3 regions of the Synechococcus sp. CB0205 genome follow, and region 1 is predicted to be linked to each of the others. Evidence: predicted binding sites of a transcription regulator. Region 1 holds the regulator's gene; each other region holds the start of a gene.
What was found. Region 1 encodes NtcA, which controls nitrogen genes in cyanobacteria. Its sites were predicted from a motif close to GTANCNNNNGNTAC; they were not measured.
Positions count from the first base shown of each region.

Region 2: the regulator NtcA is predicted to act here: its motif matches at 5,436-5,449, upstream of CB0205_RS0102120 (NarK family nitrate/nitrite MFS transporter).
Region 3: the regulator NtcA is predicted to act here: its motif matches at 3,833-3,846, upstream of CB0205_RS0107300 (aspartate carbamoyltransferase).

Region 1 is NZ_ADXM01000022.1:130,996-138,668, forward strand. Features, by position in the region: gene psbH (photosystem II reaction center phosphoprotein PsbH) at 1-112, shown strand, start outside; gene CB0205_RS0103810 (TatA/E family twin arginine-targeting protein translocase) at 117-368, shown strand; gene pth (aminoacyl-tRNA hydrolase) at 377-1,009, shown strand; gene CB0205_RS0103820 (DUF3146 family protein) at 1,016-1,273, shown strand; gene CB0205_RS0103825 (polyamine oxidase) at 1,270-1,707, opposite strand; gene CB0205_RS0103830 (DUF3084 domain-containing protein) at 1,704-2,885, opposite strand; gene ntcA (global nitrogen regulator NtcA) at 2,961-3,701, opposite strand; gene rph (ribonuclease PH) at 3,766-4,500, opposite strand; gene CB0205_RS0103845 (cob(I)yrinic acid a,c-diamide adenosyltransferase) at 4,618-5,196, shown strand; gene dcd (dCTP deaminase) at 5,196-5,789, shown strand; gene thyX (FAD-dependent thymidylate synthase) at 5,793-6,515, opposite strand; gene CB0205_RS0103860 (thioredoxin domain-containing protein) at 6,570-7,109, opposite strand; gene CB0205_RS14235 (NIL domain-containing protein) at 7,194-7,622, shown strand; gene CB0205_RS0103870 (hypothetical protein) at 7,622-7,673, shown strand, end outside.
Region 2 is NZ_ADXM01000019.1:31,143-38,815, forward strand. Features, by position in the region: gene CB0205_RS0102100 (anthranilate phosphoribosyltransferase family protein) at 1-485, shown strand, start outside; gene CB0205_RS0102105 (hypothetical protein) at 496-693, opposite strand; gene CB0205_RS15810 (hypothetical protein) at 721-882, opposite strand; gene CB0205_RS0102110 (nitrate reductase associated protein) at 1,015-1,482, shown strand; gene CB0205_RS0102115 (molybdopterin oxidoreductase family protein) at 1,463-3,694, opposite strand; gene CB0205_RS0102120 (NarK family nitrate/nitrite MFS transporter) at 3,775-5,328, opposite strand; gene CB0205_RS0102125 (molybdenum cofactor guanylyltransferase) at 5,596-6,183, shown strand; gene moaA (GTP 3',8-cyclase MoaA) at 6,180-7,208, shown strand; gene CB0205_RS0102135 (sulfite exporter TauE/SafE family protein) at 7,205-7,673, opposite strand, start outside.
Region 3 is NZ_ADXM01000044.1:5,170-12,842, forward strand. Features, by position in the region: gene CB0205_RS0107270 (methyltransferase domain-containing protein) at 1-694, shown strand, start outside; gene CB0205_RS0107275 (MBL fold metallo-hydrolase) at 694-1,563, shown strand; gene CB0205_RS15905 (hypothetical protein) at 1,538-1,690, opposite strand; gene CB0205_RS16615 (hypothetical protein) at 1,994-2,119, shown strand; gene CB0205_RS0107290 (urea transporter) at 2,123-3,562, shown strand; gene CB0205_RS14425 (hypothetical protein) at 3,565-3,789, shown strand; gene CB0205_RS0107300 (aspartate carbamoyltransferase) at 3,979-5,097, shown strand; gene asnB (asparagine synthase (glutamine-hydrolyzing)) at 5,111-7,147, shown strand; gene CB0205_RS0107310 (Zn-dependent hydrolase) at 7,297-7,673, shown strand, end outside.

The sequences.
Region 1 (7,673 bases):
CATGGGCGTGTTCATGGCCCTGTTCCTGGTGTTCCTGCTGGTGATCCTCCAGCTGTACAACAAGTCCCTGATCCTCGACGGCATCACCGTCAACTGGAACGGCATCGGCTGATCCGATGAACGTCTTTGGGATCGGATTGCCTGAGATGGCGGTGATTGCCGCCGTGGGTCTTTTGGTGTTCGGTCCCAAGCGCCTACCCGAACTGGGTCGCACCCTTGGAAAAACCCTGAAGGGTTTTCAGTCGGCCTCGAAGGAATTCGAGCAGGAGTTCCGAAAGGCGGTCGACACGGTGGAAGCGGAAGTCACCCAGGCTTCTTCAGAGCCCCAGCCTCAACTCAAGGCCGACGACGAGCAAGCGGCCGGTTGAAGGACTCCATGGCTCCTTTGAGTCTTGTTGTTGGTTTAGGGAACCCGGGCGAGAAGTACGCCGGAACCCGCCACAACGTCGGATTTATGGCGCTGGAGCAGCTGGCCAAGCGTCAAAACAGCAGCTTTAAGCAGCAGTCCAAGCTCCACGCCCTCGCTGCGGAGGTGGGACAAGGGGCCGAACGCCTGCGTCTGTTGATGCCTCAGACCTACATGAACGACAGCGGTCGTTCGATTCGTGCTGCTCTCGATTGGTTTGGCTTCGAGCCCAACCAGATGCTGATCCTGGTGGACGACATGGATCTCCCCCTCGGTCGCTTGCGCCTGCGGCTCTCGGGCGGTGCTGGCGGGCATAACGGTCTTCGCAGCACCATTGCCCATCTCGGTGGCCAAGAGTTCCCCCGCTTGCGCATCGGGATTGGCGCTCCTGCCTTGAATCCGGTGGAGCGTAAGCAGCGCACTGTCGGCCACGTCCTCGGCCGCTTTGCCGTCGCCGAACAGCCGGTGCTCGAGGAGGTCATTGATGAGGTCTTGGCTGGTCTGGATCTGATTCAGCGCCTGGGGTTTGAGCGGGCTGGTAACAGGCTCAACGGTTTTGTTGCTCCCTCTGCCGCCAAGCTGGTCGAGCAACCCACTGCCTGAGTCCGCGTGAGTCGCCTCCCCACGACAACGGCGCAATTGCGGGTGCTGCGCCAAAGCTTTAGCCAGCGGGTGCTGGAGGGTGAGGTCAGCGCTGGAGGGTTCGAGTGGACGTTCGCCTGGTTCTTTGACCGCGGCGAGCTGCAGGTGGAACCTTCCCTCGGCCGGGCCTTGATCCAGGACGCGCTGCTGCGCTTCCTGTTGAAAACGGACTACCAGCTGGAGGCGGGTGGGGACTACGCCTTCAGCGTGCGGGCCAGGTTTTAGGCAGCGAGCTGGCGCAAGACGACCAAGCCAGGTTCCCGCTTGAGCTCCGTTCCCCAATGGCGCTCCAGCAAGAGTTGAGCCACGACATCGTCGTAGTCCCTTGGGGGCAACCTCAGGCCTTCTGGAAGCAATCGCCGCCAGCCCCTGGGGGGCTCCAGCTGCCAGTAGCGGGCTCGTGCGGCCAGGGTGGTTCCCGCTTCAGGGATGACCTGGACAGCCAGGCCAAGGTCGTTGAGTTGCCGCTGCCAGTGCTTGCTGCCCGTTCCATCGCCGAGCACAACACCCTCAAGACCCGGACGCTCTCGCCAGATCGCAATCTGCTTGAAGCACTCTTCCGGGGAGAGCACGGCGGCAACCTCGATCTGGCCTGTGGTCTGGTCAGAGCGCACCAAGCCGCATTTGCTGCGGCCGGGATCGAGTCCGATCCAAGTCATTGCGGGCGCTGCCAGCGAATGTCGACGGCAATCGGGTCGGCCAGATCACTGTTGCCTCTGGAGACGGCCTCGAGCTTGGCGGTCTCGCCCAGGGGGCGGTTGACCAGGGCCTCAGCCAGTTGATTGAGGCGTGCTGGGTCAAATTGAAGGCCGTTGGCCAGGGCCCCTTGGCGTTGGGCTCGGGTAAAGGCTGCTGCCAGGAGCAGGTTCAGGCGGCTACGCACCTGGTCTGGGGAGCGCTCATCGGCCTCCAGCACGGTGGTGGCCAGTTGTTCTCCACTACGTACCACCCGTTTGTTGGGTCTGACATCCGGGAAGGCCACGACCTGACGCTCCCCTTTGAGCACATTGGCCGCTGAGATCAGACTCACGACCCACTCGCCGCGTTTGCTGAGGGTGGTCTCCAATTTGCTGATGTCGCTGCGCGGCACCAACAGGATTTGACGGTTCGGTGTTTCGCCTGGCAGCACCCGCTGGTAGACGTTCAAATTCGTGCGCTGCAGCAGGGCGTGGATCACGTCTCTGGCCTGGCTGGGCTTCTCGATCCGTACCTTGGCTACCTCCAGGATTTGGCCACTGCTGATCACCACATCACCCTGACGTAGGGCAATCAGGTTGCGTTCGAGACGCTCGAGCTCTTGGCTGCTGCTTTTGATCTTGCTGTTGAGCTTGGCGAGCTCAGAGCGGTTGCGCTGGAGATCGGAATCCTTCGCGGCGATGTCACGGCTCAGGCGATCGCGCTCGGCCTCCAGTTGTTTGCGTTGCTCCATCAGGGGAGCCAGTTCCTTCTGCAGTCGGCTGGCCTGCTCGGCCACCACCTTGAGTTGGCGTTGGGCCTCGCTGCGCTCGTTCTCTGCGCTGCGCAGGGCGCTCCGACTTTGGGCCAGGTCCTTGCGACTTGAGCTCAGGGCATCGCGGCTGTCCCGCAGGCGCTGTTCGATCTGATCGAGTTCAAAGAGCCCCGTGCGCAAGCGATCACTGACCAGCAGCATCAGCCCAAGGGAGATGGCACTGATCAAGCTGCCGGTCAGCACCGTGATCACCACGGCGGTCTTCTTGGGCCGCAACCGGAACAGGCTCAGCCGCGCCTTGCCGACCTTGGATCCCAACCGATCCCCCAGGGTGGAGAGCACTCCCCCGAGGATCAGCAACGTCAGGATCAGGATCCAGCCGGACACGACGTTGGGCGACGACGATCAGTATCGGTTGTGGGGGCTTGGAACGCAGCTGGGATCGGCCACCAGTTCAGCCGTTTAGCTGAAACGTTTGGCGAGGGCCAATGGATCGAAGACGGTGATTTTTTTGCGGTCGATTTGCACCAGGCCGTCGTTGCGGAGGTCGCCCAAGAGCCGGGTGATCGTGACGCGGGTCGATCCGATCGCTTCGGCAATGGCCTGGTGGGAGAGGCGCAGGTCGATCGTGATCCCTTCGCTGCTGGGCACGCCAAAGTCGCGGCAGAGCACCAGCAGGAAACTCACCAGTCGCGAGGACATGTCGCGGTGGGTGAGGGTTTCGATCATGGTCTCGGTTTGCAGGATCCGAGAGGAGAGACCTTGCAGAAGCAGTAGACCAACCGCCGGGTCCTGCTCAATCGCCTTGCGGACGGAGGTGGCGGGAGCCGTCACCAGCTCGACGCGAGTAAAGGCAATCGAGTGATAAAAGCGGTCTGAACGCTGGCCTGTCAGTAAAGACAGGACGCCGAAGAGGCTGTTCTCCCGCAGCAGTGCCACGGTGATTTCTTCGCCGGATTCGTAGACCCTGGAGAGCCGGACCGCACCCCGCTTCAGCAGATAAACCTTTTCGGCGGGGTCGCCGGGGAAAAAGATTGTTTTGCCGCGCTCAACGATCTCGGTGGTGCTACCGCTCAGGCCCCGGATGACATCCAGAAGCGTGGCATTGGGTGGCAGGGGACTGCCCGCGATCGGTGCGATCACTGACGTACCGGTCGTAGGGCTAGGGGAGTAGCGGCTGAATCCTTGCGTTGCCACGACCATTTCAGCGCGACTGAGTTGCCTGGAACCTACGGATCAGTCCAGGGCCGCCCTGTAGCCATTGAAACTAATTTGCTGCCTCTGCCAAGGCCTGCTTCTGGGCCTGCATTAGTTGATCGATGCCGCTTTCCGCTAGGTCAACCAGGCTGGAAAGCTGTTGGCGACTGAAGGGTGCGCCCTCCGCGGTGCCTTGAATTTCGAGCAAATGTTGCTCTTGATTCATCACCACGTTCAGATCGACCTCTGCTCGGCTGTCCTCGCTGTAGTCGAGATCGAGGAGTGCGGCGCCATCCACGAGGCCAACGGAAACCGCCGCCACCTGCCCCACCAGGGGCGATCGTTCCAGCACTCCGCGCTGTTCCAGGCGTTGCAGGCCGACGGCTAAGGCGGCCCAGGCTCCAGTGATGCTTGCGGTGCGGGTGCCGGCATCGGCTTGAAGGACGTCACAGTCGATTTGCAGGGTCCGCTCCCCTAGCGCCTCCAAATCCAGGCAGGCCCTGAGGCTGCGGGCGATGAGGCGTTGGATTTCTTGGGTGCGACCGGAGAGCTTCATCAGCTCCCGTGGCTGCCGGCTGGGGGTGCTGGCGGGGAGCAGCCGGTAGTCAGCGCTCAGCCAGCCCTTGCCGGAGCCTTTACGCCACTTCGGAACACCCTCCTCTAAGCAAACGCTGCAGATCACAGCCGTGTTGCCCGTGTACACCGTGACGGAACTCAGGGCGAAGCCCATCGGATCCCAAGCGAAGCGCGTGCTGCGCAGGTCCGTTGCGCTGCGGCCGTCCCGCCTGGGTTGGGTGCTGCTCATCGCGGGCTGGCTCAGTGCCTCGATGGTACGGGTGTTTGCACTACAGGTAGTGCTTGTTGCTTGCCGGACGGCCTAACGCCGCTACATTCAGGATCCCAAGCGGCAGCCATGCACTCGATGACGGCCAGCATTGCAGCCACGCCCCGTGCTGGACACCTGCGTCCGTTGGCTGTGGTCCCGGCGTCGGCCCCCGCGCGCAGCGTGCGCCTGGCGGCCCAGCAGGAGGGCCAGCTCCAAGTGCACACCGCTCCCTTCCGCGGCAGCTTCAGTGGGGTGTTCAGTCAGGCCCTGCGCAGTGCCGGGCTTGGTAGCCGCGTTCTGGTGAGCCAATTCCTCAAAGGTGGGGTCGATCAGGGGCTGGAGAGCAGTGTTTGGCTCTGTGGCCGCCTTCAGTGGCTGAGGCCAGCCGTGGCGGGTTGCCTGGCTGATCCCGTGCCGGCATCCCAGGCCGATGTCGAGGCTGTGCGCGAGATCTGGGCGTACACCCGTGAGCAGCTGCTGAGCGGTCAGCTGGATCAGTTGGTGCTCGATGAGTTGGGCCTGGCCGTCGAACTGGGCTACTTGTCCGAGGCGGAGGTCGTTTCAGCCCTGGAGCAGCGGCCGTCCCACCTGGATGTGATCCTGACGGGGCCCTCCATGCCCACCGCTCTGTTGGCCATGGCCGATCAGGTCACCCAGCTGCGCCGAGGTTTCTGATGCTCAAAAACGACCGTTGGATCAACGAGCAGGCCGCCTTGGGCATGCTCGAGCCCTTTCAGCCGCAGCTGGTTCGTCATCTTGATCCGGAGAACAGCGAAAAGCCGGTTCTCAGCTTTGGCTGCTCGTCCTATGGCTACGACCTGCGCCTCTCCCCGCAGGAGTTCCTGATCTTCCGGCATGTTCCCGGAACGATCATGAATCCCAAGCGCTTCAACCCCGCCAACCTGGAGCCGGTGCCTCTGCACGAGGACGAGGACGGCTCGTACTTCATCCTCCCAGCCCACTCCTACGGATTGGGTGTGGCGCTCGAGAAGATGTGCGTCCCTCCCAACATCACCGTGATTTGCCTGGGCAAGAGCACCTATGCCCGCCTGGGGATCATCGTTAACACCACCCCAGCTGAGGCCAGTTGGGAAGGTCACCTGACCCTGGAGTTCAGCAATTCCTCCGGAGCGGACTGCCGCATCTATGCCAACGAGGGCATTTGCCAGCTGCTCTTCTTCGAGGGTGATCCCTGCGAGACGACCTACAAGGACCGGGCTGGCAAGTACCAGCACCAGCCCGAGCGGGTCACCTTGGCCAAGGTCTGAGCCCTAAGGCGCCAGGCGCGCCTTGTGCAGGCGGGTCTTTTCGTACCAAGCCGCGATCTCTGGGGCCCAGGCCTGGAGGTGGGGCCACATGAGATCGCAGAGCACCCGGATTTCCTCCTGGGCATCGAGCTTGGCGCGCAGGTCCATGAAGTGCAGGAACGCCCGCAGCGAGAAGCTCACCACGAAGTGCTGGCGGTAATCGAAGGGCAGGATGCCGCGGGCGTGCTCCTCGGCGAACCCCGCCGCGAGCATGTCGCGATAGCGCTCGGCCGCGGCTTGGCAGAGGGCGAGATCCTTGGCGCGCTCGTCTGCGCTGTAGGTGTATTTCTTGCCTTGTCGATCGCTGTACTGCCCTTCGGGGCGTAGGTAGAAGACCTCTTCGAGTTCCAGCTCGCCGTTGGCCGCCCGGCAGATGCGCTCGCCGGTGTAGCGCATGGATTGGACGTCAAAGCTCACGCCCACCCGGTGGGTGCGGGCCTGCTGCATCACGGAGTGGGGGAACCAGCCCACGTTCAGCACGATCTGGGCGTGCTCCAGCGGACCGTAGTGACCGCGCTCACCGGCCAGGAGACGTTTGACGCAGATCTCGCCGGCCTTGGTCTCATCGGGCCATTCAGCGCGATCGGCCGCCACAAACCCTTCGCTGTAGTCCTGGTGCATCCCCGCATAGACGCACTGCTGGGGGTTGGGGGTCGCTGCAATCAGCTCAACCCGAAAGCGTTTCATGGGCGGGCGATGGCGTGGGGAGCTGGTGCTGCAGGGTAACGGGCTTTGGGGAACTCAGCTGTGGCTGCGGGGGCCTGCCATGGTGGTTGCCTCCGCTTGAGGCAGGAGGCTGGTCTCGGCAACACCCGCCATGGCCGGCAAGGGGGTGCCTGCCACCAAGGCTTCAGTCAGGGCTTCCAATTCGCTTTGGCTGCGGGCGCCGACGGCGCGGCCCACGCGGGTGCCACTGGCATCGAAGAATTCCAGCTGCGGGATGCCGTTGACGTCGTAGCGATCCACCTCCGGTTGCCAGCGGGGGTTGTCGACGTTCAGCAGCACCACATCGAGTTGATCGTGGTGTTGGCTCTCGACCTTCTCCATCGCTGGGGCCATGGCTTGGCAGGCCTCACACCAGTCCGCGTAGAACTCGACCACGCTGGGCCGGCCATTGCTGAGGGCAACGGCGGGCTCCAGCGACTGGCGGGCCAGCTTCTCCAGGGGTGCCGCCGGTGAGAGCCCGCCGCGCAGAAGGAAGAGCCCTAGGGCCAGAAGGGCGGCCACCGCAGCCAGCAGCATGCGCTCGCGCCGTCCCAGGGCTGCCGTGTTGCTGTCCACAGGTGGTGTGTTGATGCTTGGCGCCAATCTGCCAGGGCTGTTCCCATTCCGCGTCGATACCCTGACGGTGGCTGAGTTGCGCCCTTGAAACGCCGCATCACCCTTCACTTCCCGCGGGAGGCGGTGCATCAGCCGATCACCTATCGCCTGGCGGTCGAATTTGATATCGCCGCCAAGATCCTGCGGGCGCAGATCGCTCCGAACCAGAGCGGAACGATGGTGGTGGAGCTCTCCGGCGACATCGATGATCTCGATGCGGCTGAGCAGTGGTTAGAGGGCCAAGGCCTGGGCTTGAACCGGGCCTCCGGTGAGATCGCGATTGATCCCCAGCGTTGTGTGGACTGCGGCATCTGCAGCAGCGTTTGCCCGAGTGGTGCCCTGAGTTTCACTGCTCCCCATTGGCGACTGGAGTTCAATGCGCAGCGCTGCCTGGTCTGCGAGCAATGCATCCCCTCGTGTCCGTTTGAAGCGATCGCCCTGGTGTTGGATCAAGCTGTGGGCGCTGCCCAGTGATGCGCCCGTCCATGCGCCCTGTGACTGCTGTTCTTCGCTTCCTGGTCCTGC
Region 2 (7,673 bases), on a different contig from region 1:
GGCCACCGCTGGCCAGCCTCGAGTTGCTCTGGACTGCGCACCAGGGCGAGCACCTGCTGGTCAGTGGCTTTGTCCACCCGCCAACCGAAGCGCGGGCCTGGAAGGCACTGGACTTAGCGGGGGAAACCAACGTGCTGACCGTCAAAGGCCTCGAGGGAAGCACCGATCTGCCGATCAGTCGGGCCTGCGTGACGGGTCGTCCAACCCGAGAGGAGGACGGGCGCCAGATTCTCCACCCCCGCGACAACGGTTGCTACGGAGCCGACCCGCTTTGGGACGGGCTTGAGACCTGGGGGAACCAATCGGCCGCCGCCCTCGGCGGACAAGGGGAACTCGCGACCGCCTTGATCTGGAATGCAGGCACCTACCTCTGGCAGGCCGGACTGGAGGCGAACCTCACCGACGGCCTCGAGCGCTGCCGAGATCTTCTGAGCTCGGGGGTGGTCATGGCCCACCTCCAGCGTCTGCGCCAGGAGATGGGCTGAGAGCAACCAATCAGCGCTCGCCCAGCACCTGCCACATCGCCGCTTGGCCAGCAATCACGGGCTGCACCGACACGGGTGCGGAAGCCGAGATGGAGGCACTACGGATGAGTTGGACGCCCAAGGACGCGACAACAAAGGCTCCTAGGAAACCTGTGGCGATCGTCAGGGGATGGCGGCCCTGAACCGCAACTCCAGTTTTGGTTGCCATGACGGCATGGGGGATTCAACCCATCCACTATGGAGACGTCAGCCAACCCTCGCCAGCTGAACCGGTCCAAAACGTTGTGGACGCCGCCGGCGCCATGGACCAGGCGGCCGCGCCTGCCAGAAGTCGATCGCTGCTCACCCAGCCGTGGGAACTTCCCAGCAGAACCCCAAGAGCAACGGCCAAACGCATGGTGAACGGAAGAGTTGAAGTGAGTTTGAAGAGACCAACGCACCGATTTGGCCGCCGTTGACACCAAACCCATCCGCCGGGAGCAAGCAATCCTCAGAAGCGTCAAAATCACTACCAGAACGACGTCTGGCCGTGACAACTGAGGCCCCCTCAGCAAGCCATTGCTTTGACTTTGAAAGCGATTTCATCGGCAACTGGCGCTGCATTCCCCTCTGCGTGCGGCGCAAGCTGGACCTCTGCGGCATCAAGCTCAAGCTCAACCATTGGCTCGCCCTCAACCAAGACGAGCGGCAAACACTTGTCGACTGGCTCGACACCCAAGACGCGCTTGAGCAACTGGGAGAGCATCTCTTAAGTCGCACGGAGACCATGGCCGACGGTCAGGCCAAAACGCTGCCGATCGCCAGCGGCGAGCCCTGGCAAAACCCGCAGCAGATTCCCGAGGTCTTGATCGAGGCCGCGCAACTCCGCGGTATCCCCCTACAAACAGAGCAATGGGGCGCGCTCAACGAATTAGAGCGGTTTGCCCTGTGCAAGCTGGCCAGGCCAGGGCATGACCACCACAACTTGGAGGCCGCCTTTAGCGAAGTGCTGGGCTGAACCAGCGCCGCAGGGCCTCCAGGCGCCCCGCCTCCTGCTCCACCGGTTTGACCACCGACACCGCCGGGGCAACGATGACCGCGCAGGCCTTGAGTTCCGGCTGCTTGGAGACGGGACAGGCCTGATCGTGCATCAAGGTATTGGCCTCGCATGCCTTCTCCTGGGTAAACCCCCAATGCATCGGAAGAAACACCGACCCACGGCGGATGCGATCGGTGACTTTGACGTTGGCGGTGATGTGTCCGCGGCGTGAACTCACAGCCGCCAACTCCCCATCCCGCAGCTTGAGCTCAAGGGCATCTTGGGGGTGAATCTCAAGCAGCGGCTCGGGATGCATGGTCTGCAGCCGATCGACCTTTCCCGTGCGGGTCATGGTGTGCCATTGACCGAGATACCGGCCCACGGTGAGCACCAGTGGATAGGTCTCGCAGGGAGGTTCCGCTAATCCCAGGGGTTGGTCGATGCAGAAGCGAGCACGTCCCGAGGGTGTCGCGAATTGATGGTCGCTGTAGAGCCGCTTGGCCTCGGTGGTGGCTGAACTGCCCGCCGGGAAGGGCCACTGCTGGGGGCCGGCCTCCTCCAACAGGGCATGACTCAAGCCAGAGACATCACAGAGACGCCCGGCCGTGAGCTGACTGAATTCCGCGTACACCTCAGCCGCGGAGTCGTAGCTGAACTGCTCCTCAAAGCCCAGGCGCCGACCCACCTCCGCGAACACCTCCCAGTCGGGCCGGCTCTCGCCGTGGCGAGGGCGATAGGCCGGGCAATAGGTGACCCTGCGCTCGGAATTGGTCATCGCACCGGCCTTCTCGCTCCACTGGGCCGCCGGCAAGACCAGGTGGGCGTAGTGAGCCGTTTCCGTGTCGGCGTAGGCATCGCTCACCACCACCAGAGGGCAGCGCCGCATCGCAGCTTTGACGCGATCGAGGTCCGGCAGGCTCACCAGGGGATTCGTTGCGGCCACCCACCAGAGATCCAGCTCGCCGCGCTCCATGGCCTCCACCTGCTGCCAGGCCGCCAAGCCCGGCGTCGCCGCGATGCTGCCGGCGGGGAGTCCCCAGGCCTGCTCAACCTCCTGACGGTGTTCGGCGTTGGTCACCAGGCGGTACCCCGGCAACAGATGGGACAGGCCCCCGGCCTCCCGGCCACCCATGGCGTTGGGCTGCCCCGTCAATGAAAAGGGTCCCGCTCCCTCTTTGCCGATCTGACCGGTGAGCAGGTGAAGGTTGATCAGGCCGCCGACCACCGCGGTGCCCTCGCGCCGCTGATTGACCCCCATCGACCAGAGACTGAGGACCCGCTCACGCCGGCGAAACAGCTCCGCCACCTCCCGCAGCCGTTTTTCTGGGATGTTGCAAAAGCGGGCGACCTTTCGGGGCGTCCAACGGGCCGCGACATCAAAAAAAGCGTCGTAGTTCTCGGTGTGGTCGTCAATGAACGCCGGGTCTTGACCGTTCTCCCGCAGCACCAGATGGGCAAGACCGTGGAGCAGCGCCAGATCAGTGCCCGGGGCGATGGGCAGATGAATGTCAGCGGCCTTGGCTGTGTCCGTTGAGCGGGGATCGACCACCACGATCGTGACGCTGCCTGGATTGCGTTTTTTGCGCTTCAACAGACGCTGGAACAGGACCGGGTGGCACTCCGCGGTGTTGGTTCCAATCAGGAAAGCCACCGAGCAGTGGTCCAGATCCTCGTAACAGGCAGGGGGGCCATCGGAGCCGAGGCTGCGGGTATAGCCCGCCACCGCGGAGCTCATGCAAAGCCGGGAATTGGCATCGAAGTTGTTGGTGCCCAATGCACCCTTCAACAACTTCTGGGCCAGGTAATAGTCCTCGGTGTGGAACTGGCCAGAGCCGTACATGGCAATGGCGTCAGCCCCCTTGGTGGCCAAGGTGCTGCGGATCCGGCCCACCAGCAGGTCCATGGCCTGCTCCCACCGGATGGGTTGAAACGGGTCGTCCAGGCTGGAGCGATAGAGCGGCTCCCGGAGACGCCCACGGTCCAAGGTCTCGCCGACGGTCGCACCCTTGATGCAGACCTGGCCCAGGCTTGAGGGGTGCTGGCGATCGCCCCTCGCGGTCCAGATCGGATTGCCCTCGGCGTCGCGCTTGACCGCCTGACCGGGCAAAGCCGGCGGAATCAGCTCAAGCCCACAACCAACACCGCAATAGGGGCATTGGCTACGCACGTTGCCGGAAGCGGACTGGGCCATGACCAGGAACGAAACAAGGTCGAAAGAAAAAGGGGCGGCTCCTGATGGCCGCCCCCTGAGAACCCCAGCGACGGGGAGGATTAGGCGTTAACGAGAGCCTTCTCGTCCGCATGCTCTTCAGCGAAGGAGCCCTTGGGCTCTTTCAGGAAGAAGAAGCAGAGGAAAGCGACGATCAATCCCGCAGTACCGAGGATTTGGAAGAAGGCGCTGTTGGAGGAGGCAACGATCTCCGCAGAGGGATCTTTGCCACCACCCATCCACATCGGCAGCAAGCTGAAGATCGTCAGGTAAGCAACCGCACCAACGTTGCCGTAGGCGCCCACAAGACCTGCGATCTGCCCCGTCACACGCTTCTTGACCAGCGGCACCATCGCGAAGGTCGCACCTTCACCGGCCTGGACGAAGAACGAGGCCAGCATCGTGATCAACACCGCGACGGTGATGCCCAGGGAGCCGGAGAACGCGCCGGGCTTGATCATGCTCATGATCAAGTAACCAATGCCCAAGCCACCGGTCAGGAAGGCCATGGTGTTTTTGCGGCTGCCGAGCTTGTCGGAAATCAGACCGCCACCGGGACGAGCCACCAAGTTCACAAAGGCAAAACAGGACGCCAGGATGCCGGCTGTTGCCTTCGGCAGATCAAACGTGGTCTCAAAGAACGTCGGCAGCATGGAGACAACCGCCAACTCAGATCCGAAGTTCACGATGTAGGTGAGCTCCAGAATGGCGACCTGCTTGAACTCGTAGCGGTCTTCCTTGGGATATTGCTTAACGCCGTTGATCAGATCGCGGTTGGTGCGAATAATGCCCCAGGTCTGGAAGCCGAACCAAACCAGAACTGCCAGGAGCGCCAGGGGATAGGTGCCGGCATTCAGGAAGCCAACTTTTTGCAGGCGCCAGCAGAGCACGCAGAGAATGGCCGCGAAGGGAACATTCATGCCCAGCAGGCCCCAGAAATCCCGCATGGAAGTCACCTCAAGACCAGCAGACTTGGCCGGCTTTTGGTAGGCCTTACCGGGGGGAGTATCAGTGACGTTAAAGAAGTAGATAACCCCGTAAACCGCCGAAATAATGCCGGTCAGAGCAATCGCACCACGCCAATTCAAAATGGCGCCGGTGGGCAGCTCGAAGCCACCTGAGAAGGACAGGAAGCCAGCAAGGGCGACAAGAGTCAGCGCAGAGAAGGCCGAGCCAAAGTTGCCCCAACCGCCGTAGATCCCTTCCGCCAGACCGATTTCCTTGGGCGGGAACCATTCGGCCACCATGCGGATACCGATCACAAAGCCAGCACCAACGATGGAGAGCAGCAGACGAGCAACCACCAGTTGATTGAAGTCCTGCGCTGATGCAAACAGCAGGCAGGGGATCACCGAGAAGACAAGAATCGCCGAGTAGGTCTTACGGGGACCGAACTTATCCAGCAGCATGCCGATGAGCACGCGAGCAGGAATTGTGAGGGCAACGTTGCAGATCGCAACGGTACGGATTTGACCAAGGTCGAGGCCAAGATCGGCCTTAACCGTTGTAGCCAGTGGAGCCAGGTTGAACCAGACGACAAACGTCAGGAAGAAGGCGAACCAGGTGAGATGAAGAGTGCGATATCTCCCCTGGAGCGACCAAAGATCGCCAAGCATGGAGGACAGGGACAGTGGAGTAAGCCCAGGCCTTCAAAAAGCAGCGACCGGGGGAATCGCGCATCAAGCGCTGACGGAATTGGACCACCCGAGAGCCACCCCAACGGGTAACGACAGCTACCAAAGATCAATCCAGGCAGCGGACCGGACGCGGGCTAATCAATGCAATCAACCAGGCTTATCGCCTGTCCGAGCAACAAGGCCCAGGGATTTGCTTGGTAGCAACAGCGACATTAAGAGCGGTTCCCAGCGCTACATCGTGCATACATGACTCCAGTGCGGATCCATGGCGCCGTGCTCTGCGGCGGTGCGAGCCGGCGCATGGGCCAAGACAAGGCAGCACTCCCGCACCCCGATGGCGGGAGCTGGCTTTCACGCACTGCGGAGCTCCTCAGTCGAGTCTGTGAATCGGTCGCGGTTTGCAGCCAACACCCAAGCCATGCGGCATTGGTGGCCGGGCTCGAGCGGGTCCACCTCACCCTGGAGCCCCCGCCTGCCCAAGGCCCCCTCAGGGCCCTTGCACAGGTGCTTTCCAGCACAGGCGACAGCGCTGTGCTGATCGCTCCGGTGGACATGCCCCGCCTGAGCCAAGAGACGCTGGAGTCGCTGATCACCCAGTGGGAGCTCGCGCCAGGCCAGGCTGCGGTGGCCCATGACGGCCAACAGCTGCAGCCCCTGCTGGGGATCTACCCGGGTGGAGCCAAGCAGCGCAGCACCCTCGCCCAGGCGCTAGAGGCGGGGGAGCGGCGCTGGCAGGGCTGGCTCGCCACCATCCCCCATCAAGCTGTGGTGCTTCCTGCCCAGCAACTCCTCAATGCGAACACGCCTGCGGAGCGCGCCAGGCTGATGCCATGAGCCCAGGACCGGCCACCGATCAACTTCAGCGTCCCCTTGGGGTCCTGCGGCTCTCTTTGACAGCGCGCTGCAACTTGGCTTGCCCCTACTGCCAACCGGACGGGGAAGAAGCACCAGACCGACTGACAACGGAGCAGCGTCTGCGGGTGATCGAAGCGGCCTGCAGCCTGGGGGTCAGCAGCCTGCGCCTAACCGGTGGGGAACCGCTGCTGACGCCTGATCTGGAGGAATTACTGGAGGCCATCGGCCTCGCGCGAAGGCACACCAACAGCCCCCTGCGGGAGTTGAGCGACATCGCTTTAACGACCAATGGCCTGCTGCTCAGCCCTGAGCGAGCCCAGCGGCTGCGGCGAGCAGGGTTGCAGCGCATCACCATCAGCCTCGATGCCGTCGCGCCTGAGCGTGTCGGGGAGATGAGCGGCCGGCCGCACCAGGGAGTACAGCTCCTGCAGCAGGTCTTGGCGGCCATCGCCGCGGCCAAGGACGCTGGGTTTGATCCCGCCGTTGGAGAGCTCAAGCTCAACAGCGTGATCCAGCGGGGACGCAACGACGATCAATTGCTGCCCCTCGCCGCCCTCGCCCGCGACCAGGGCCTGGAGTTGCGGCTGATCGAAACCATGGATGTGGGCAACCGCAACGGCTGGTCCCCCGAGCAGGTCGTGCCCGCTGCCGAAATGATCGAGCGCCTGGGCAGCCGATGGCCCCTGGAGCCCCTGGGACGCCCTGCCCATAGCACCGCCAGCCGCTGGAGTTACCGGGATGGCCGCGGGGCCGTTGCCGTCGTGGCCTCCATCACGCAACCGTTCTGCGGCGACTGCAACCGGCTACGGGTCACAGCCAATGGCATGGCCTACACCTGCCTGTTTGCCTCGCAGGGCCAAGACCTCAAGCCTTGGCTACAGACCCCGGAAAGCCTTCGCCAAGCGATCGGCCAGCTCTGGAGCCACCGCCGAGATCGCTACAGCGAAGAACGTGCCTCGCGCCTGGCGCAGCCCAAAGCCGAGATGGCCTATCTGGGGGGCTAGAGCCAAGCCAACAGACCCGACAACTTGAGGCTGGCCAACAGCAGCACCAACGCCAGCAGTCGACGAATCCAGACCTCTTGAAACCGCCGGCTGCCGCACCAGCTCCCCAAGGCTCCTGCCAAGGCCACAAGGGGCAACGGGGCCAGCAGAACTGGCACGGGCGGCAGAGCAGAAGCGCCGTAGCTCAGCAGCCAACCACTGAGGCCCGCCAGGGAGTTGCACCAGATAAAGGCCGCTGAGACCCCGGCCGCCAGGCGGATGGGAAGCCAACCCGCCAGCAGCACGAGGGGAGTCAAGAAGATCCCTCCCCCGGTTCCACTCAACCCAGCCAACAGACCCAGCAGGGCTCCGGTGAACAAGACCCATGGGAGTGGAGGCAGGGCCAAGGCCGCCGCCCCAGGCCCCGCCGTCGGCCGCCAAAGCCGCAGGGCCGAAAAGAGCAACACCACGGCCAAGAACAGGCTC
Region 3 (7,673 bases), on a different contig from region 1:
CGTCCGCTTTCTCGAGGGGCAGATCGAGCGGCTGGAGGAGCTGGATCTGCAGCCCGCCAGCTTTGACGTCATCGTCAGCAACTGCGTCTTGAATCTCTCCACCGACAAGCCTGCGGTCTTGAGGGGGATTCAGCGGCTCCTGAAGCCCGGTGGGGAGTTCTATTTCTCGGACGTCTACGTGGACCGGCGCCTACCGGCGGCCGTTCAGCGTCATCCGGTGCTCTACGGCGAATGCCTGGGCGGAGCGCTCTATTGGAATGACTTCCTGCGGATGGCCCGCGGGGCGGCCTTCACGGATCCGCGCCTGGTGAGCGACCGTCCCCTGGAGATCACCGAGCCCCAGCTGGCGGCTCTGGTGGGTGAGGCCCGCTTCTACTCCGCCACCTACCGGCTCTTCAACATCCCGGAACTGGAGGATGCCTGCGAGGACCACGGTCAGGCCGTCATCTACCGCGGCTCCATCGACCAGGCGCCCACGCGACTGGAGTTCGACAAGCACCACAGCATCGAGGCCGGCAAGGTCTTCCCGGTCTGCGGGAACACCTATCGGATGCTGCACCAGACCCGTTTCGCTCCCCACTTCCAGTTCATGGGTGACTTCGAGCGTCACTACGGCCTCTTTGAAGGCTGCGGTTCGGCGATTCCCTTTGATCAGGACCGCGCGGCGAGCGGGGCCTCCGCCAGCTGCTGCTGATGGACGCCGCGCCGGGGCCCTTCAGCGTCAATGACAGGTGCATTGATTGCGGCACCTGCTGGCAATTTGATCCTCTGCACTTCGCCCCCACGGGCAGCAGCTCCCAGGTCATTCGTCAGCCCGAGGGAGCAGCCGAAACCCGTCAGGCCCTGTTGGCCTTGCAGGCCTGTCCGGTGGCGGCCATTGGGACGACCCCGGAGTTGCGGCGGCTGACCCCAAGCGATGGCTTTCCGGCCCTGGTCACCCGCCATACCGCTGGAGACGTCTACTACTGCGGTTGGGCGTCACGCCGCAGTTTCGGGGCCAGCAGTTGGCTCGTGGTTCGGCCGGAAGGCAACGTCCTGATCGACTCGCCCCGTTGGAGTGCACCCTTGGCTCGGCGCATCGCCGCCTTGGGCGGTCTTCAAGCCCTGGTGTTGACCCATCGCGATGACGTGGCCGACCACAAGCGCTGGGCCAAGGCCTTGGGTTGCAGCCGTTGGATTCACCAGGCCGACGCCGATGCCGCGCCAGACGCGGAGCATCAGGTTCAGGGATCTGCGGTGGTTGCGCTGGATGGGGCGTTGCAATTGATTCCCTGCCCCGGCCACACGGCGGGGTCAATGGCGGTCCTCTTGGGTGAGCGCCGCTCGGTGCTCTTCAGCGGTGATCACCTCTGGTGGCGCCCTGAGCAAGCGGTGGTGGTGGCTTCGGAGCGGTACTGCTGGTGGGATTTCAAGGAGCAGCTCCGCTCGGTGGAGCGCTTAAAGGAGCTGGATGTGGCCTGGCTGCTCCCCGGCCATGGCCACGCCCACGCGTTTGCCCCCGGGGAGTGGCGGGCCGCTGTCGAGCAGACCTTGGCCTTTAACCGAAGAAGCCCTTGCTGTTGAGCCAGAGCCCCAAGCCCAGCATCGGCACGAAGACGGCCCCAGCAATCTGAAGCTTGATCCGGGTGGCCGAGGGCTCCGCCTGGACCGGCTTGGCGGCTGCTTTGGCTTTGGTCTTGGCTTTGGCCACGGCTGCTTACTCGAGCTGTGGGGACAGGTTGCCATTGCTTGGGTCCGTACCGGCCCTGGGGCATGGGCATCGCTTTCTTTAGCAAGTTCCAACATTTGCTCTGATGCCATTGGTGGCCTTCGATGTTGGAAATCTGTGAACCTCTTGACGTCGGTCTGCTGCGTTGTCTGCGCTGACAGTGTCAGCGGCCATCGATAGGTTGCGACCAAGAGACAGCCCTAACTGCTGCGCTGTTTTCTTAACGCTCTCCCCAGCTTGGATTGATCCATGTCGCGGTTATTTGGCGCGTTTTAGAGATCGCTCATGGAGTCATTTGCAGGAGCTGTGTTGATTTTTGTCGTGGGCGGTGTCGTCACCTTGGCGACCACCGTGATGGTGATTCAGGGCCATCTCCATTGGCGCGGCCGTGATCCCTGGGGGGAGGGCTAAGCCATGGTGTTCAGCCCCACGCTTGCTGTTCAACCCTTCTTGGCCCCCGGGATCGCCTGGGCCCTGGTGGTGATTTTTTCGGTCCTTTGGATCGCCCTTGGGGTCTCCTGGGGACGCCGGGGTTCTGGCGATGCCGATGACTACATGCTGGCCGGCCGCAACATCGGTTTGGCCCTGAGCACAGCCACCTTGATGGCGTCCTGGGTGACCGGAAACACCACCTTGCTGGCGCCTGAGTTCGGCTATCGCAACGGTCTCTGGGGGATGTTCAGCTATGCCCTGGCCGGCCTGGGCCTGGTCCTGTTTGCACCCTTGGCTCTGCGGATCAAAACGCTGATGCCCAAGGGGCGCACCAGCGGCGACTTCATCCGCCTGCGCTATGGCCGAGCCGCCTGGTGGGTCTTCATGGTGATCACGGCGATCTACACCCTGGGCTTCCTGGTGACCCAGGCGATGGGGGCCGGGATCCTGCTGGAGGCCCTCTCCGGCTTCGACTATCGGCTCGGGATGGTTGTCGTCATCGGTGTCTCCACGATCTACACCCTCTATGGCGGCATGCGCGCCGTGGTGGGAACGGACTTCATTCAGTCCCTGCTGATCATGGGCTTGCTGGTGTTGGTCGCTGTTCTTGCCCTGCAGCAGTTCCCGGTGCAGGAGCTCCACCGGGAACTGGCGGCGCAGCATCCAGAGCGCCTGAATTTGCTGTTGCCCGCTGGCTTGTTGATTGCTTGGAACTCCGCTCTCTTCTCCATGGGAGAGGTGTTTCACAACAACATCTGGTGGTCACGGGTCTTCTCCAGCCGCGCCTCCGTGGTGTTTGCCTCGTTTGTGCTGGGCGGTTTGGCCTGGATGACGGTGCCGCTGGTGACCGGTTCGATCGGCCTGGTGGCGCTCGCGCAGGCGGTGGATCTGCCCCAGGTGAACATGCTCTTCCCGGTGGTGGCCTCCCAGCTCTTGGGCGCCGGTGGTGCAGCGCTGGTGTTTGTGGTGGTCTTTGCCTCCTTGACCTCCACCCTGGATTCCCTCTTGGCGTCGACGGCGGATTTGGTGGCGGAGGACGTGGTCTTCAAGTTGCTGAACCCCAACTTGAGTGATGCCCAGTTGCGGCAGGCCACCCGCTTGGTGGTGCTGGGTTTGGGGCTGTTGACCCTGCTGCTCTCCTGGCCGCGGCTCGACTCTCTGGCCTCTGTGCTGTTCTTCACCGGTGCCCTGGTGGCGTCCACGATTTGGCCGGTGGCCTACGGGCTCTACTGGCCTAGCGCCAACCGCTGGGCGGCGATTGCGGCCATGGTCTCAGGCAGCGCCGTGGGCTTAGGCGCCTATTTCCTGATCGCTCCTTACTGCGCAGCTCTGCTGTCTGCGGCGGTGTCCGCAGTGGTCATGGCCGTCGGTACCCAGCTCCAACCGGAGCGTTTCAACTGGTTGACCCTGAAGGAGGGATAGGGATGAAACGTTGGTCGCTCAAAACCCGTGTTGCCCTTGCTGCGGCAGCCCTGGCTCTGGCCTTGCCCGCCGCCCGAGCGGCGCAGTCGACGGACTCCCCGCGCTGGCTGGTGGATCTACCGCTGTTGCGCCTGGTGATTTATGGAAGTGTGGCGGGGTTGGCGCTTTCTGTGCTGGTTCTTCTGCTGATTTGGTGGAACGAATGGAGGCGCGGCGATGTCTGGTAACGCCTTTGTTTGCATGCCCCATGGCAAGAAGAGTGGCGTTTGTGTAGCCGTTGCTACGCAAATCTGCCCCGTTTTAAGCAACTTGAACTTGGAGAAAGTGATGTGGCAGGGTGGATTTTGGTTTGAGACTCAGTGCGACCAATTCCGCCGCAGCGTTCTGCAGCAGTGGGCCTGGGTCCCCTAATCGCTATGACTGCACTCCACTCCGTCAAGACGAGTACCGGCGCTGACGCACCCGTGCGTTTTGATCCACTGGGGCCGGATGTCTTTGGCGCAGCCTCTCCCCAGGCCCTGTTGGGGGCGATTCAAGAGGACGGCGAGGCGCTCCAGGATCTGGTGGGGCAGCACGTGATCTCGATTCAGCCCTTCCGGCCCGAGACCCTGCTGCAGTTGTTTCGTCTGGCAGCCAAGTTTGAGAGCAATCCCGATCGCTACACGGCCCACAACACGCCGTTGAAGGGAAAGATTTTGATCAACGCCTTCTACGAACCCAGCACCCGCACGCGGCTGTCCTTTGACAGCGCCTGGCACCGTCTGGGCGGCGATTCGATCAACATCACCGACCGCGCCACGACTGGCCTGGCGAAGGGGGAGTCGCTGGAAGACGTCGCCCACATGTTCAACAACTACGGCGACTGCATCGTTCTGCGCGATACCGACTCCCAGGCCATCTATGCGATGACCGGCACCCTGCGGATTCCGATCATCAACGCCGGCAATGGCATTGATGAACACCCCACCCAGGCAATGGCCGACCTCTACACGATGCTCAAGTGGCGCCCCGCCTTGGCGTCCCCTGAGGTCCCCGAGGATCAGCGGGCGCGCATCGGCATCGTTGGCATCCCCAGCCGCATGCGCACGGTTCGCTCACTGCTGCGGATCCTGGCGAAATTCCCGCAGATGGTGGAGGAGTTGGTCCTCATCCATGACCCGGCCAACGACGCCAGAGAGGACCTCTTTGATCGCGGCCAGCTGGAGGAGTTGCAGCAGGCGGGTCTGAAGGTGCGCTGCACCGGAGACCTGCAGGGCGAGATCCCCGGTCTGGATGTCATCTACATCAACGCCATTGCTTGGGTGGGCGATAGCTATGAGGTCCACGGCAACAGCTTTCGGCTGACGCGGGATCTGCCCTACAAGCCGGACGCCATCGTGTTGCATCCCCTGGCCCGTGGGCCGGAACTGAGTACTTGCCTCGATGACACCCCCCACAACTGGTACTTCAGTCAGGCCCGGGGGGCGGTCTTCCTGCGCATGGCTCTGTTGACCTGCATGGTGGACCGCACCAACCGGGTCATGGATGTGATCTGAGGAGGACGAAGGGATGTGTGGAATTGGTGGGGTCTTCAGCACCAGGGCGGATCAGCCCGTTGACCCGCAGCTGTTGGTCAACATGGCTGCGATCCAGGAGCATCGCGGTCCCGATGGTTTTGGCTACCGCACGCTGGATGAAGCCGGCGTGGGCTTCTGTCATGCCCGCCTCTCGATCATTGACCTGAATGAGACCCGGGCCCGTCAACCCTTCCTGAGCGCAGAGGCGGGGGCCGGCGCCCGGGTCCTGATGGCCCACAACGGCGAGTTCTATGACTTTCAGCGGATCCGCGCTGATCTGACGGCCCGCGGTGTTCGCTTCAGCAGCAAGAGCGATTCCGAGATCCTGCTGCGTCTGTATCAACAGCAGGGTTTAGGGGCGACGCTGCCGCAATTGCGCGGTGAGTTCGCCTTCGCGATCTACGACGAGACCGGCGATGTGTTGCACCTGGTCCGGGATCGCTTCGGGATCAAACCCCAGTACTGGACGATCACACCCCAGGGCTTGGTCTTTGGTTCGGAACTCAAGGTCCTGTTTGCCCATCCGGCGGTCGAGCGGCGTTTCACCTCCGAAGGGCTCTTCCACCAGTTGATGCAAACCATGGTCCCCGGGACCACGGCCTTCGCGGGCATCCATCAGGTGCCGCCTGGCCATGGCATCAGTGTTCGCCGGCGCAACGGCAACCTTGAGGTGGAGACCTGGAAGTACTGGGACATGGACTTCCCGCGCCAGGGCGAGCGGGACAGCAGTAAGAGTGAAGCCGACCACATCGAGGCGATCCGTGCCGCCCTGCTGGAAGCGGTGGAGTTGCGGATGGTCGCTGATGTCCCGGTGGGTTGCTACCTCTCCGGAGGCATTGATAGCTGCTCAATCCTGGGGCTGGCCGCTGCCGTCAGCCAGAGTCCGGTGAAGGCCTTCACCATTGGCTTTGACGACGCGCGCTACGACGAGTCGCCCATCGCCCAGGAGATGGCCGAGGCCACAGCCGCTGAGCAGGACGTCATGCGTCTCTCGGGCAAGGAGCTCTATGGCTGGATGGAGCGCACCCTCTGGCACACGGAGCGCACGATCTACAACACCCTGGCGGTGGCCAAGTTCTTGATGAGCCGCCACGTCAACAGCGTCAACTACAAGGTGGTGATGACCGGAGAGGGCTCCGATGAGCTCTTCGGTGGCTATCCCGCCTTCCGCCGAGACATGTTCCTGCACGGTCTGCAGGATCTGCCGGAGCCGGAGCGCAAAGCCTGGGAAGACCTGCTGCAGCAATCCAATGCCTTGGTGCAGGGGGCGATGTTGGCGGCGGATCAAGTGGATGACCCCGACCTTGATGCGGTCGTGGGCTTCACCCCCAGTTGCCTCCAGCCTTGGTTGGCCTGTGCGCCGTTGGTGCCGGCCCTGCTCGCGGAGGCCCATCGCTCGGCCCTCTCGGACTATTCGCCGGGCCAGGCCATCGCCAAGACCCTGGATCCCGATCAGCTGGAGGGGCGCCATGCCCTCGATAAGGCCCAGTACGTCTGGATCAAGACGATGCTGGAGGGGCAGATCCTCACCTGGGGCGGTGACCGGGTGGACATGGCCAACTCCATGGAGGCGCGGCCGGCCTTCTTGGATCACCACCTGGCGGCAGCGGCGGTTCAGGTCCCACCTGAGCTGCGGATCAAGGGCAAGACCGAGAAGTACGTCCTGCGCGAGGCCATGGCGGGCCTTTTGCCGGAGGTGCTCTACAAGCGCGAAAAATTTGCCTTCATGGCTCCGCCGGCCCACACCGAGCCCGAGAAGTGGGAGCAGATGAAGCAGCTGGCCGATGACTACCTGAGTGATCAGGCGATCGAGGCGGCGGGACTCCTGAGCGTCGCGGGTGTTCGGGCCCTCTTCGCCCGCCATGACGACCCGGCCACGACCGATGCGGACCGCGTTCAGATGGACGCCATGATCAACCACCTGCTTGGCGTGCAGATGTTGCACCGGATGTTCATTGCCGCGGATGTGCCGGCCCAGGCCCGCGCCAAGGCCGATGCCCTCGGCTGGCACCCGGCCGCTGCGGCTTAAACGGTCGCAACGGTTACGCAGTACTTGGCCCTCCTGGCGGATGGTGGGAGGGCTCTTTTGAACGTGCAGGTCTGCGGTTGGTTCTCTCTGCCCCGGGCTCCCAAACCCTTGCGCCCACCGCTCAACTGAAGAGACCCTCGGTCAACGCCATGCGCCTCCTGGCCTCCTTGGAGGCCATGGCCGAAGTCGGTCTTCAGCCAGATGGTTCCATTTGCCGGCGCGGCTTCAGCGCCGAGGACCGTCAGGGCCGTGAACTGCTGAGTGAATGGCTGATCGACGCGGGGATGAGCCTGCGCATCGATGCCGCCGGCAATCTGATTGGCCGCCTGGAGGGCTCAGAGCCAAACCTTCCCGCGCTGGTGAGCGGCTCACATCTGGACACCGTTCCAACCGGTGGTCGCTACGACGGCACCCTCGGCGTCTTGGCTGGACTGGAACTGGTCCGCTGCCTGAAGGATGCCTCGCTTCAGCTGCGGCACCCCTTTGAGCTGATCGTCTTTGCCGATGAGGAGTCCACGATGGTGGG